2 regions of the Sphingobacterium sp. InxBP1 genome follow, and region 1 is predicted to be linked to the other one. Evidence: riboswitches for the same ligand, from Rfam matches in the RefSeq annotation. Region 1 holds a riboswitch; the other holds the start of a gene.

What was found. Region 1 has a riboswitch for S-adenosylmethionine ahead of K7A41_RS09730 (O-acetylhomoserine aminocarboxypropyltransferase/cysteine synthase family protein). Riboswitches for the same ligand answer to the same signal wherever they lie in the genome.
Region 2: it holds a riboswitch for S-adenosylmethionine, as region 1 does, so the genes downstream of both, metE (5-methyltetrahydropteroyltriglutamate--homocysteine S-methyltransferase) here and K7A41_RS09730 (O-acetylhomoserine aminocarboxypropyltransferase/cysteine synthase family protein) in region 1, are expected to answer to the same signal.

Annotation. Positions count from the first base shown of each region.
Region 1 is NZ_JAINDX010000043.1:50,242-54,526, reverse strand. Features, by position in the region: gene K7A41_RS09735 (homoserine O-acetyltransferase family protein) at 1-595, opposite strand, end outside; gene K7A41_RS09730 (O-acetylhomoserine aminocarboxypropyltransferase/cysteine synthase family protein) at 623-1,933, opposite strand; SAM riboswitch class I at 2,189-2,301, opposite strand; gene K7A41_RS09725 (FUSC family protein) at 2,427-4,285, opposite strand, start outside.
Region 2 is NZ_JAINDX010000039.1:128,301-132,585, reverse strand. Features, by position in the region: gene metE (5-methyltetrahydropteroyltriglutamate--homocysteine S-methyltransferase) at 1-1,687, opposite strand, end outside; SAM riboswitch class I at 1,762-1,865, opposite strand; gene K7A41_RS03675 (response regulator transcription factor) at 2,017-2,706, opposite strand; gene K7A41_RS03670 (sensor histidine kinase) at 2,761-4,285, opposite strand, start outside.

The DNA of each region.
Region 1 (4,285 bases):
CTTTAAGCCCTTTTATGCCACCATCAGGCTGGTTGGCATAAAAGGTGCGGTCTGCGGTAATGGCAAGACGCTGGCTCTCGTTGAAGGCGATCCCCCATGGAGAGTGCACCGCATTGGTTCCCACGACAATAAGTTGCTTAATGCTGATCGTCCTGGATGCTGCCCATTCCAACGCCTGTTGGCCACCAAGAGAGCCCCCGATCAAAATCTCAATCTGGCTAATTCCCAGATGTGCTGCAAGCAGCTGATGGGCCTTCACCAAGTCTTTTACGGTGAACTCGGGAAAGGAGAGGTAATAGGGCTGACCCGTATCCGGATTGACCGACAAGGGGTTGCTGCTGCCGTATGGCGAGCCAATGACGTTGGCGCAGATGATATAATAGTCATTGGGATTAAACAGATCATGCGTCCCAAAGAGTCCGGGCCACCAGTCGAAAACATTAGCATTTGCTGTCAGGGCATGGCAGACCCAGATGACATTGCTGTGTTCGGCATTGGGTTGGCCAAATGCTTCATAACTAATCTGTAAATCGGCAATTTCCCTTCCATTTTCAAAAACGAAAGGTTCAGAATGCTGATAAATATGCCTGCTCATGTATACTTCTATTTTGTCTGGTATCTGTTATTTAATCTTATCGAATGCCTGTTGCAGATCTGCTTTAATGTCATCGATATGCTCAATGCCTACTGATAACCGTAGCAGGCCAGAAAATACACCTGCATTTGCCTGTTCGGCTTCGCTAAGCTGCTGGTGTGTCGTTGCTGCAGGGTGGATGATCAGTGATTTGGTATCTCCGACGTTGGCTAGATGGCTGATCAGTTCGAGGCTATCAATAAAATCATTTGCCTTTTGAGCGGCATCACCTTTCAATTGAAAGGACAGGACCGCGCCGTAACCATTTTTCAGATATTTTTGCGCATTGGCAAAACTTGGGGAACTTTTCAGGCCCGGATAATTTACCTTTTCCACCTGTGGGTGAGCCTCAAGCCATTTGGCTACTTCCAGTGTATTGTCCACATGGCGTTGTACGCGTAGAGATAACGTTTCAAGTCCTTGTAAAAGAAGGAAGGAGTTGAACGGCGAAAGTGCTGGACCGAAATCACGTAATCCTTCAACCCGCGCGCGGATAGCGAACTGAATATTGCCAAAAGGGCCTTTTTCACCAAATACTTCCGAAAATACCAGACCGTGGTAACCTTCGGATGGTTCAGAAAACTGAGGGTACTTGCCATTTCCCCAATTATAATTACCTCCGTCGATGATGACACCTCCAATACTTGTTCCATGGCCTCCGATCCATTTGGTCGCTGATTCAACAACGACATGAGCACCGTGCTCGAGCGGTTTAAATAAATAGCCGCCTGCCCCAAAGGTATTGTCAACGATGAGTGGCAGATCGTATTTCTTGGCCACAGCGGCGATCTTTTCAAAATCTGGGATATTAAAACTGGGATTACCAATCGTTTCCACATAGATCGCTTTAGTTTTGTCATCGATCAATGCTTCGATCTTATCTGCTTCTGCGTCTGCGGCGAAGCGCGCTTCAATCCCTAGCCGTTTAAACGATACTTTGAATTGGTTGAAGGTGCCGCCATAGAGGTTGGAACCAGCAACAAAGTTTTCACCACTTTCCAGAATATTGGTGAGCGCGATAAATTGGGCAGCCTGTCCGGAAGCGACAGCTACAGCTGCGACGCCCCCCTCCAGCGCAGCAATGCGTTGCTCGAAGACATCGGTTGTCGGGTTCATGATCCGTGTATAGATATTACCAAACTGTTTCAGCGCAAACAGATTAGCGCCATGTTCGGCATTTTCAAATACAAATGAGGTTGTTTGATATATAGGTACAGCTCTTGATCCGGTGGTTGGATCAGCCACTTGGCCAGCGTGAACTTGTAGTGTTTCAAATTTTAAATTCTTTTTTGTAGACATAATATTTCGGATTTAAGGTTTCAAAAAAATTATTAATAAGGTAAATAGAAGCATACACACCCGTCAGGCAGGTCTGTTAACATCGTTATCCAGAAAAGAGGAAATGATTCTTAACAAGCTGAAAGGTGCATATGCATACGCATTCGCATAGCCATAGAAATGCGATGTTGTACTTCTTTCGTTGTTAATAGGCTCGTCTCATAGGAACCTAAAGTGTGGATAGTTTGCTGTAATGTAATAATCATTGTCTTATTTCATTTATATGCTCCAAAACGATATTGTTTTGGACAGGATTTGGCACCTTTTCAACCAAATTGAAGGTTGCCAGTGGGTCATAGAGCCAGTCTCTCGCCACTTCTTTATAAATCAAGACCTGCTGATTAAGGGAGGTGTTGATTAGAAATCTTCTTCAGAAGACAATACAAATATAAACTTCTTTTCTATTAATGCAAAAGAAAAACAATTTTTAATTAATTCAGGAATCATTTCCGTGTTAAGTTTTGCTTGCTTGGAGCTGTGTGGCCGTTTGTTCCAGATCCTTTAATAAAGGTTTTAATTCATTGATTCTGGCCTCTATGTCGTCGTGCAAGTTGTCATTGTTGGTCTTACCCAGTGAAATGGATAGGCCGACCAAATGCGAATTGACACGATATGAGAGCGCCTGAAAATGGTGAATATGCGTCCAATTCATCCATTTTTTCTCCGGTTCCTTTTTGAGTTGAGAGATGGTTTCTGAAAACTGAGCCATGGCGGTCTGTGCTTTTTTGCGGGCTAAGCGGATATCGAACGTGCTCTGTAGATTGTGCGACAATCTTTTATTGATGATCTGAAAATACTGCTGGTTGAAATCTGCCACATCTTTGGCCAGCTGAATCATGCCGGAGCTTTGGCGTACCGGAATTAAAAAGTAGCCAGCGATAGCAAGTAGCGCGCCCATCAGCGTAAATATCATACGGCTGCCCAGTATCACATCGATATTACCTTCAAATAAATTGAGCGCGATAACAATACCCCATGTAATAAAAATGACGCTCACCATATAGTTGGAACGGTTGAACAGGAAAAAGCCAAAAAGCCCCATTGCTGAAAGAACAAGCAATATGGAAAGGTTTTTACAATAGGTCAGGCTGAGTATCCCGATTAAAATACCTGAAGCTGTCCCCAATATTCGCTCAATATTACGGGTCTTGGTCATTGCGAAAGCGGGCCTTGCGACAATTGCAACAGTCAACAGGATCCAATAAGTATACTTAAAATCCAGCAAAAGTGTTCCAATTAACGCGCCGGCACCAAAAAGCAAAGCCATCCGCAGAGCGAAGCGAAACAAGGGATTTTTGAGGTGGAGCTGACTTTTTATACCGCTTGGGCTATTCAGGGGACGGTTGATAAATTGCTGATATTCTGTGCTGTCTATGCTGTCCCGGATTTGCTGATTTTGATAGAAAGCCACTTGAATGCGGCCGAGCACTTCGATAATGGCTTGCATGTTATTGATAATCGATCGAAGAATGACACGAGCAGTTCCGCTTTGCTGCTGCTGTATTCCGGTGAGTTCGGCAAGGATTTCTCCAAGTTTAACATTATTATAGTAAAGCTGCTGTGCATATCGAAACCGTTTTTTGGGCTGGGAAAAGCTATCTATTTCTACTGCCAGAACCTGAATGGCACGCCGGATCAAAGGCAGGCTGCCAGTATTCAAAAGGTTTTTCCGTATGGAATCATAGTCGTGGTCCAGTGCGGTAATCAATTCATGCAGATCGATCAAGCCATAAACCTGACTGAGCCAATAATTGCTTTTGTGCCACTGCTGCCCGATGATTTTTTGTTCGCGGAACAGCAGAGAACGGATCAACTCCTGCTGTTCACTGATCTGGCTGTGGACTTTTCCAACGCGACTATAAGTCGTTTCGAGCGGGATAGCCGGATCATAGGATTGGGTGCGCACAAGCAAAAATTGAGATAAACCTCTAAAGCCATTGGACATGGCGTATTTTAATGACCGATAGGGATGTACATAAGCTTGTAGGAGACTAAAAAAATAATAAATCGTTGCACCGCTGGTAATTTGTAGACTCACGGTTAGCGGATCCTTTGGTGCTAGACCAATAACAAAGCTCATTAAAATGAGTGTCATATTGCCTATTGCAGCATAGCGTGGACCAAATAAACCATATAAGGTAAAGACGAATCCAGCTATTGCAAGCAGAATGACTAATGGCCAATGGTGAGGAAATAGATAAGCCGTTAGCAGCGAAGCAACAAAAAAGGTCGGGATACAGATGGCTGCGGAAGCCAGCTTGTCTTTTCGGTTGCCGGGCGGATCGGTCAATGTGGTTAACAAAGATCCCACGC
Region 2 (4,285 bases), on a different contig from region 1:
GGCGGTTTGTCAAGGACTGTGCATAGGATGACCAACGTACGGTCATATCTTTTGGACGGTACACATCTCCGTAGATAATCGGTGGTTTTACACAACGCGAGCCGTATGACTGCACCCAGCCATTTTGCGTGAACGCATATCCAGCCAGCTGTTCGCCGAAGTACTCGACCATGTCGTTACGTTCGAATTCGCCGTGCACCAATACATCGATGTCCAATTGCTCCTGCAGACGGATTGTATTTTCTGTTTCCTCTGCGATTGCTTTATCGTATTCTTCTTGCGTTATAACGCCTTTTTTCAAGTCTGCTCTCCATTTGCGCACATCTTTTGTCTGTGGGAAAGAACCGATTGTCGTCGTTGGAAATGCAGGTAAGTTAAATTTAGCCTGTTGTGCAGCTTTACGTACAGCGAATGGTGATGTACGTTTTGCATCGTCATCGGTGATATTGTTGGTGCGTTCTTTTACTTCGGGTCTATGGATCAATGGGGAAGTACGGCGGCTTTCGGCAGCAGCTTTGTTTGCTTCAAAGCGTTCTGCGGTCGCAGCGTCTACTTCACCATCTGCCAATACAGCAAGGTCTTTTACTTCGGCTAATTTTTGTTTTGCGAAAGCCAGCCAGTTTTTCACCTCAGCCGGTAATGACTGCTCGTTGTGTTCGTTGTCCAGGTCGAACGGAACATGCAGTAGTGACGATGATGGCGCGATCCAGATGCGGTCTTTGCCCAGAGCATCTACGGCCTGTTTGATTTTAACCAACGATTTTTCATAGTCGTTTTTCCAGATGTTACGCCCTTCTACAATACCCAAAGATAGGGTTAGAGAGGCAGGTACTTTTGGTAATACGGTATCCAGCTGATTTTCGCCGCGTACCAGATCCAAATGCAAGGCATGAACTGGCAAATTGACAGCGATATCCTCATTGTCTTTTAAGGCTTCGAAATAAGTTGTCGCGATCAATTTAATGTTTTTGGCTGCAGCTGCCAGCTTCTCAAAAGTAGGCTGATACAGTGCTTTTACTTTTGCATCCAAATCCAATGCAAGGAATGGCTCATCAATCTGAACGTATTGCGCACCGGCCTCAGCCAATTTAGCTAAGATCTGTTCGTATACAGGAATTAATCTGTCCAATAGGTCGATGCGGTCGAATCCAGCTTCTTTCTCTTTACCGATCAATAGGTAAGTGATCGGGCCCAATAAAACTGGTTTCGTTTCGATGCCCAACGACCTGGCTTCGTTATATTCATTCAGGAATTTTTCAGAAGTCAACTTGAATTGTTGGTCCTTGGTGAATTCAGGCACCATGTAGTGGTAGTTGGTATCCAACCACTTAGTCATTTCCATGGCAGTCACGTCGATTCCATCTTGCTGGAAACCACGAGCCATAGCAAAATATAAATCTAAGCTGTAATTATTATCTACCTTGCTCAATAGTGAGTGGTATCGGGCTGGAATTGCACCTACCGTAAGGCTTAAGTCCAGGACCTGATCATAAAAAGAAAAGTCGTTAGAAGGAATTAAATCTATTCCAGCATCTTTTTGCGTTTTCCAATTGCCCTCACGAATTTTTTTTGCTGCCTCCAATAATTCCTCAACAGAAGATTTTTTAGCCCAATAGGCTTCATTGGCTTTTTTCAATTCGCGGAATGCGCCCACACGCGGGTAACCTAAATTGTTAGTCAATAACATAATGATGTTTTTAATGTTTCTTTTCAACTATATTTCTTGCTAGAGAGAAGGACACACTAGAATTCGGTGACTTCGGCTTATCATTCCCATGTTAAGTAGGGTAGAATTTAGCACCTTGTCAAGAGACAGGTTGCTAAGGCTTCATCGGGTCTATTCCCTCTGCCTTTCTCTATAAGCGAGGCTAAGTTAGAACATTTATTTCTGATATGCAAATTTTTTATAAAAGCGCATTTATTTTTTATAATCTGCTAAAGATAAAAATGTTTTATTTTCTTCTTTTCATTAAAACAGCGGATGGAGACCTATTACTGTCTCCATCTGCCCTTGTTTTAGCTGACCAGCAGCTTATAGCCCTTTCCATGCACATTGACAATTTCTACTTTACTATCTTCCTTCAGATATTTGCGTAATTTGCTGAGAAATACATCCATGCTTCTTCCGGTAAAATAGTTGTCGTCGTGCCATATTTTTAACAGTGCCTCTTCACGGGTCAATACATCATTCTTCTTCAGGCAAAGCAAGCGTAGCAATTCGGCCTCTTTTGTAGATAGCTTCTGTGTCTGACCTTTGTAAGAAATCTGCTGGCTGGTATAATCAAAGTAGTAGTCTCCTATTTCAAATTTGTCAGCGACGATCTCTTCTTCTTTGTCTCTTACGCTACGTTTCAGCAGGGCATTAATACGCAGCAAGAGTTCCTCCACACGGAATGGTTTGGTAATATAGTCATCGCCGCCCAGTTCAAAGGCTTCGGTTTTATCTTCCATCATGCCTTTGGCAGTGGCGAAGATGATCGGTACGGTACTGTTTATTTTACGGATTTCACGCCCGACGGTAAAGCCATCCTTTTTGGGCATCATGACATCAAAAATGCATAAGTCATAATCGTTCTTTTTGAACTGGGAAACAGCTTCATCTCCATCAGTGCAGAGCGTAACATCAAACTTTCCCTTTAATTCGAGATAATCCTTTAAAAGATCCCCCAAATTGGGATCATCTTCTGCTAATAATATCTTTTGCATAATGAATCTATTAATTTTCACTAATGTTCCTTGAATATACAAAAAAGGAACGTGTTATTTTTTTAAGGGCAAAATTACTTCAAAGGTCGTGCCTTTGTCTTTCTCACTTTTTACGGTAATCCTGCCGTTGAGTCTTCTTAAAATATCCTGAACATAGCTCAGTCCCAAACCAAAACCTTTAACGTTATGAACATTCCCTGTGGGGATGCGGTAAAACTGGTCAAAAATCTTTTGCAGATGGTCGCGGCTCATGCCGATCCCGTTATCCGTGATCGTGACAACAATGCTGTCCCCTGTATTTTTGGAATTAATCTGGACGTGCAGGTTGCCTTTGCTGTATTTAATCGCATTGTCCAAAAGGTTGTAGAATACATTCGAAAAATGCAGCTCGTCCCCTACGACGAGATCTTTTGTGGCGGCCAGGTCGATGCTGAATTTTCCGCCGATATTCTGCATCCGCAATTGCATGCTATCCGTGACCGCGGAGACAAGATCATTGATATGTACATCTTCGCGGTTAAGTTTCAGGGTCTCCTTTTCCAGCCTCGCCAGATCAAGTACCCGCTCGATATGGTTGCCCAGACGTACGTTTTCGTCGTAAATGATATTGGCCAGTTTTTGCACGCGGTTGTGATCCGCATTAATATCCGGATCTTTGAGCGATTCACTTGCAATCATGATCGTAGCTACAGGTGTTTTAAACTCGTGAGTCATGTTGTTGATGAAGTCCGTTTTCATTTCGGATACTTTCTTCTGCCTAAAAATGATAATGAGCGTATAGGCAAAACAGCCGACTAACAAGAACAATAATGCAAGCATTGGCAGCAGCAGATAGCCCATGTTGTCTGCGATAATGGCCTTTTTGTTGGGAAAATAGATTGTAAGTTTGCCCGGTGCTGCACCGATATCCCCTTTAAATAAAGGGGTCGAGTATTTGGTGGTATTCTTCGAGTTGTTTAACGTAGCTTCGTTCAGAATGTTGGTCAGTAAAATATTGGTTGTGCTCCAAATCTCAATATTAAAGGGGACTTTGATGTCACGCTGCGCCAATTCATCCTTCAAAAGGTCCTGGACAGTAATGATGTTGATCCTGTCTTTCAGTGGTCTGTTTGCCAGCTCCATTCCGATGGCGACGTCCTCGATATAGTCTGCCTTTTTGCCTCCCAGCATGGCCACGGAGTCATAGACATTGAAAACCTGCCAAGAGTTTTGTCTGTTCAGAAAATCCAGTCTTTTCTCTAGGTCAGAGATGGTTTTTGAAAGTTTCGAATCTTCTTTGGGCGGTAATGTGGCCACCCTGAATTTTGTCTGTAGATTAGCCATTGGATCAATCAATGGAATCACAAAACGGGTGCTGTCATCTTTTCCTTCGACCGGATTGTCAACCTTTGAAGCATTCAGTACAATAAAAGCTTGTACAAGATTATCATCGGTTAGCTCATTAGAGACCGAGAATTTGATATATTTCTGATATTCGGGTCTTTTGATATAGGTTTCGTAAAACGAATTTTTGATTTCGATCACATTGGGATATAAGGCACGTAGTTGATCCTCCTGTTCTTTATACTTGGCATATATC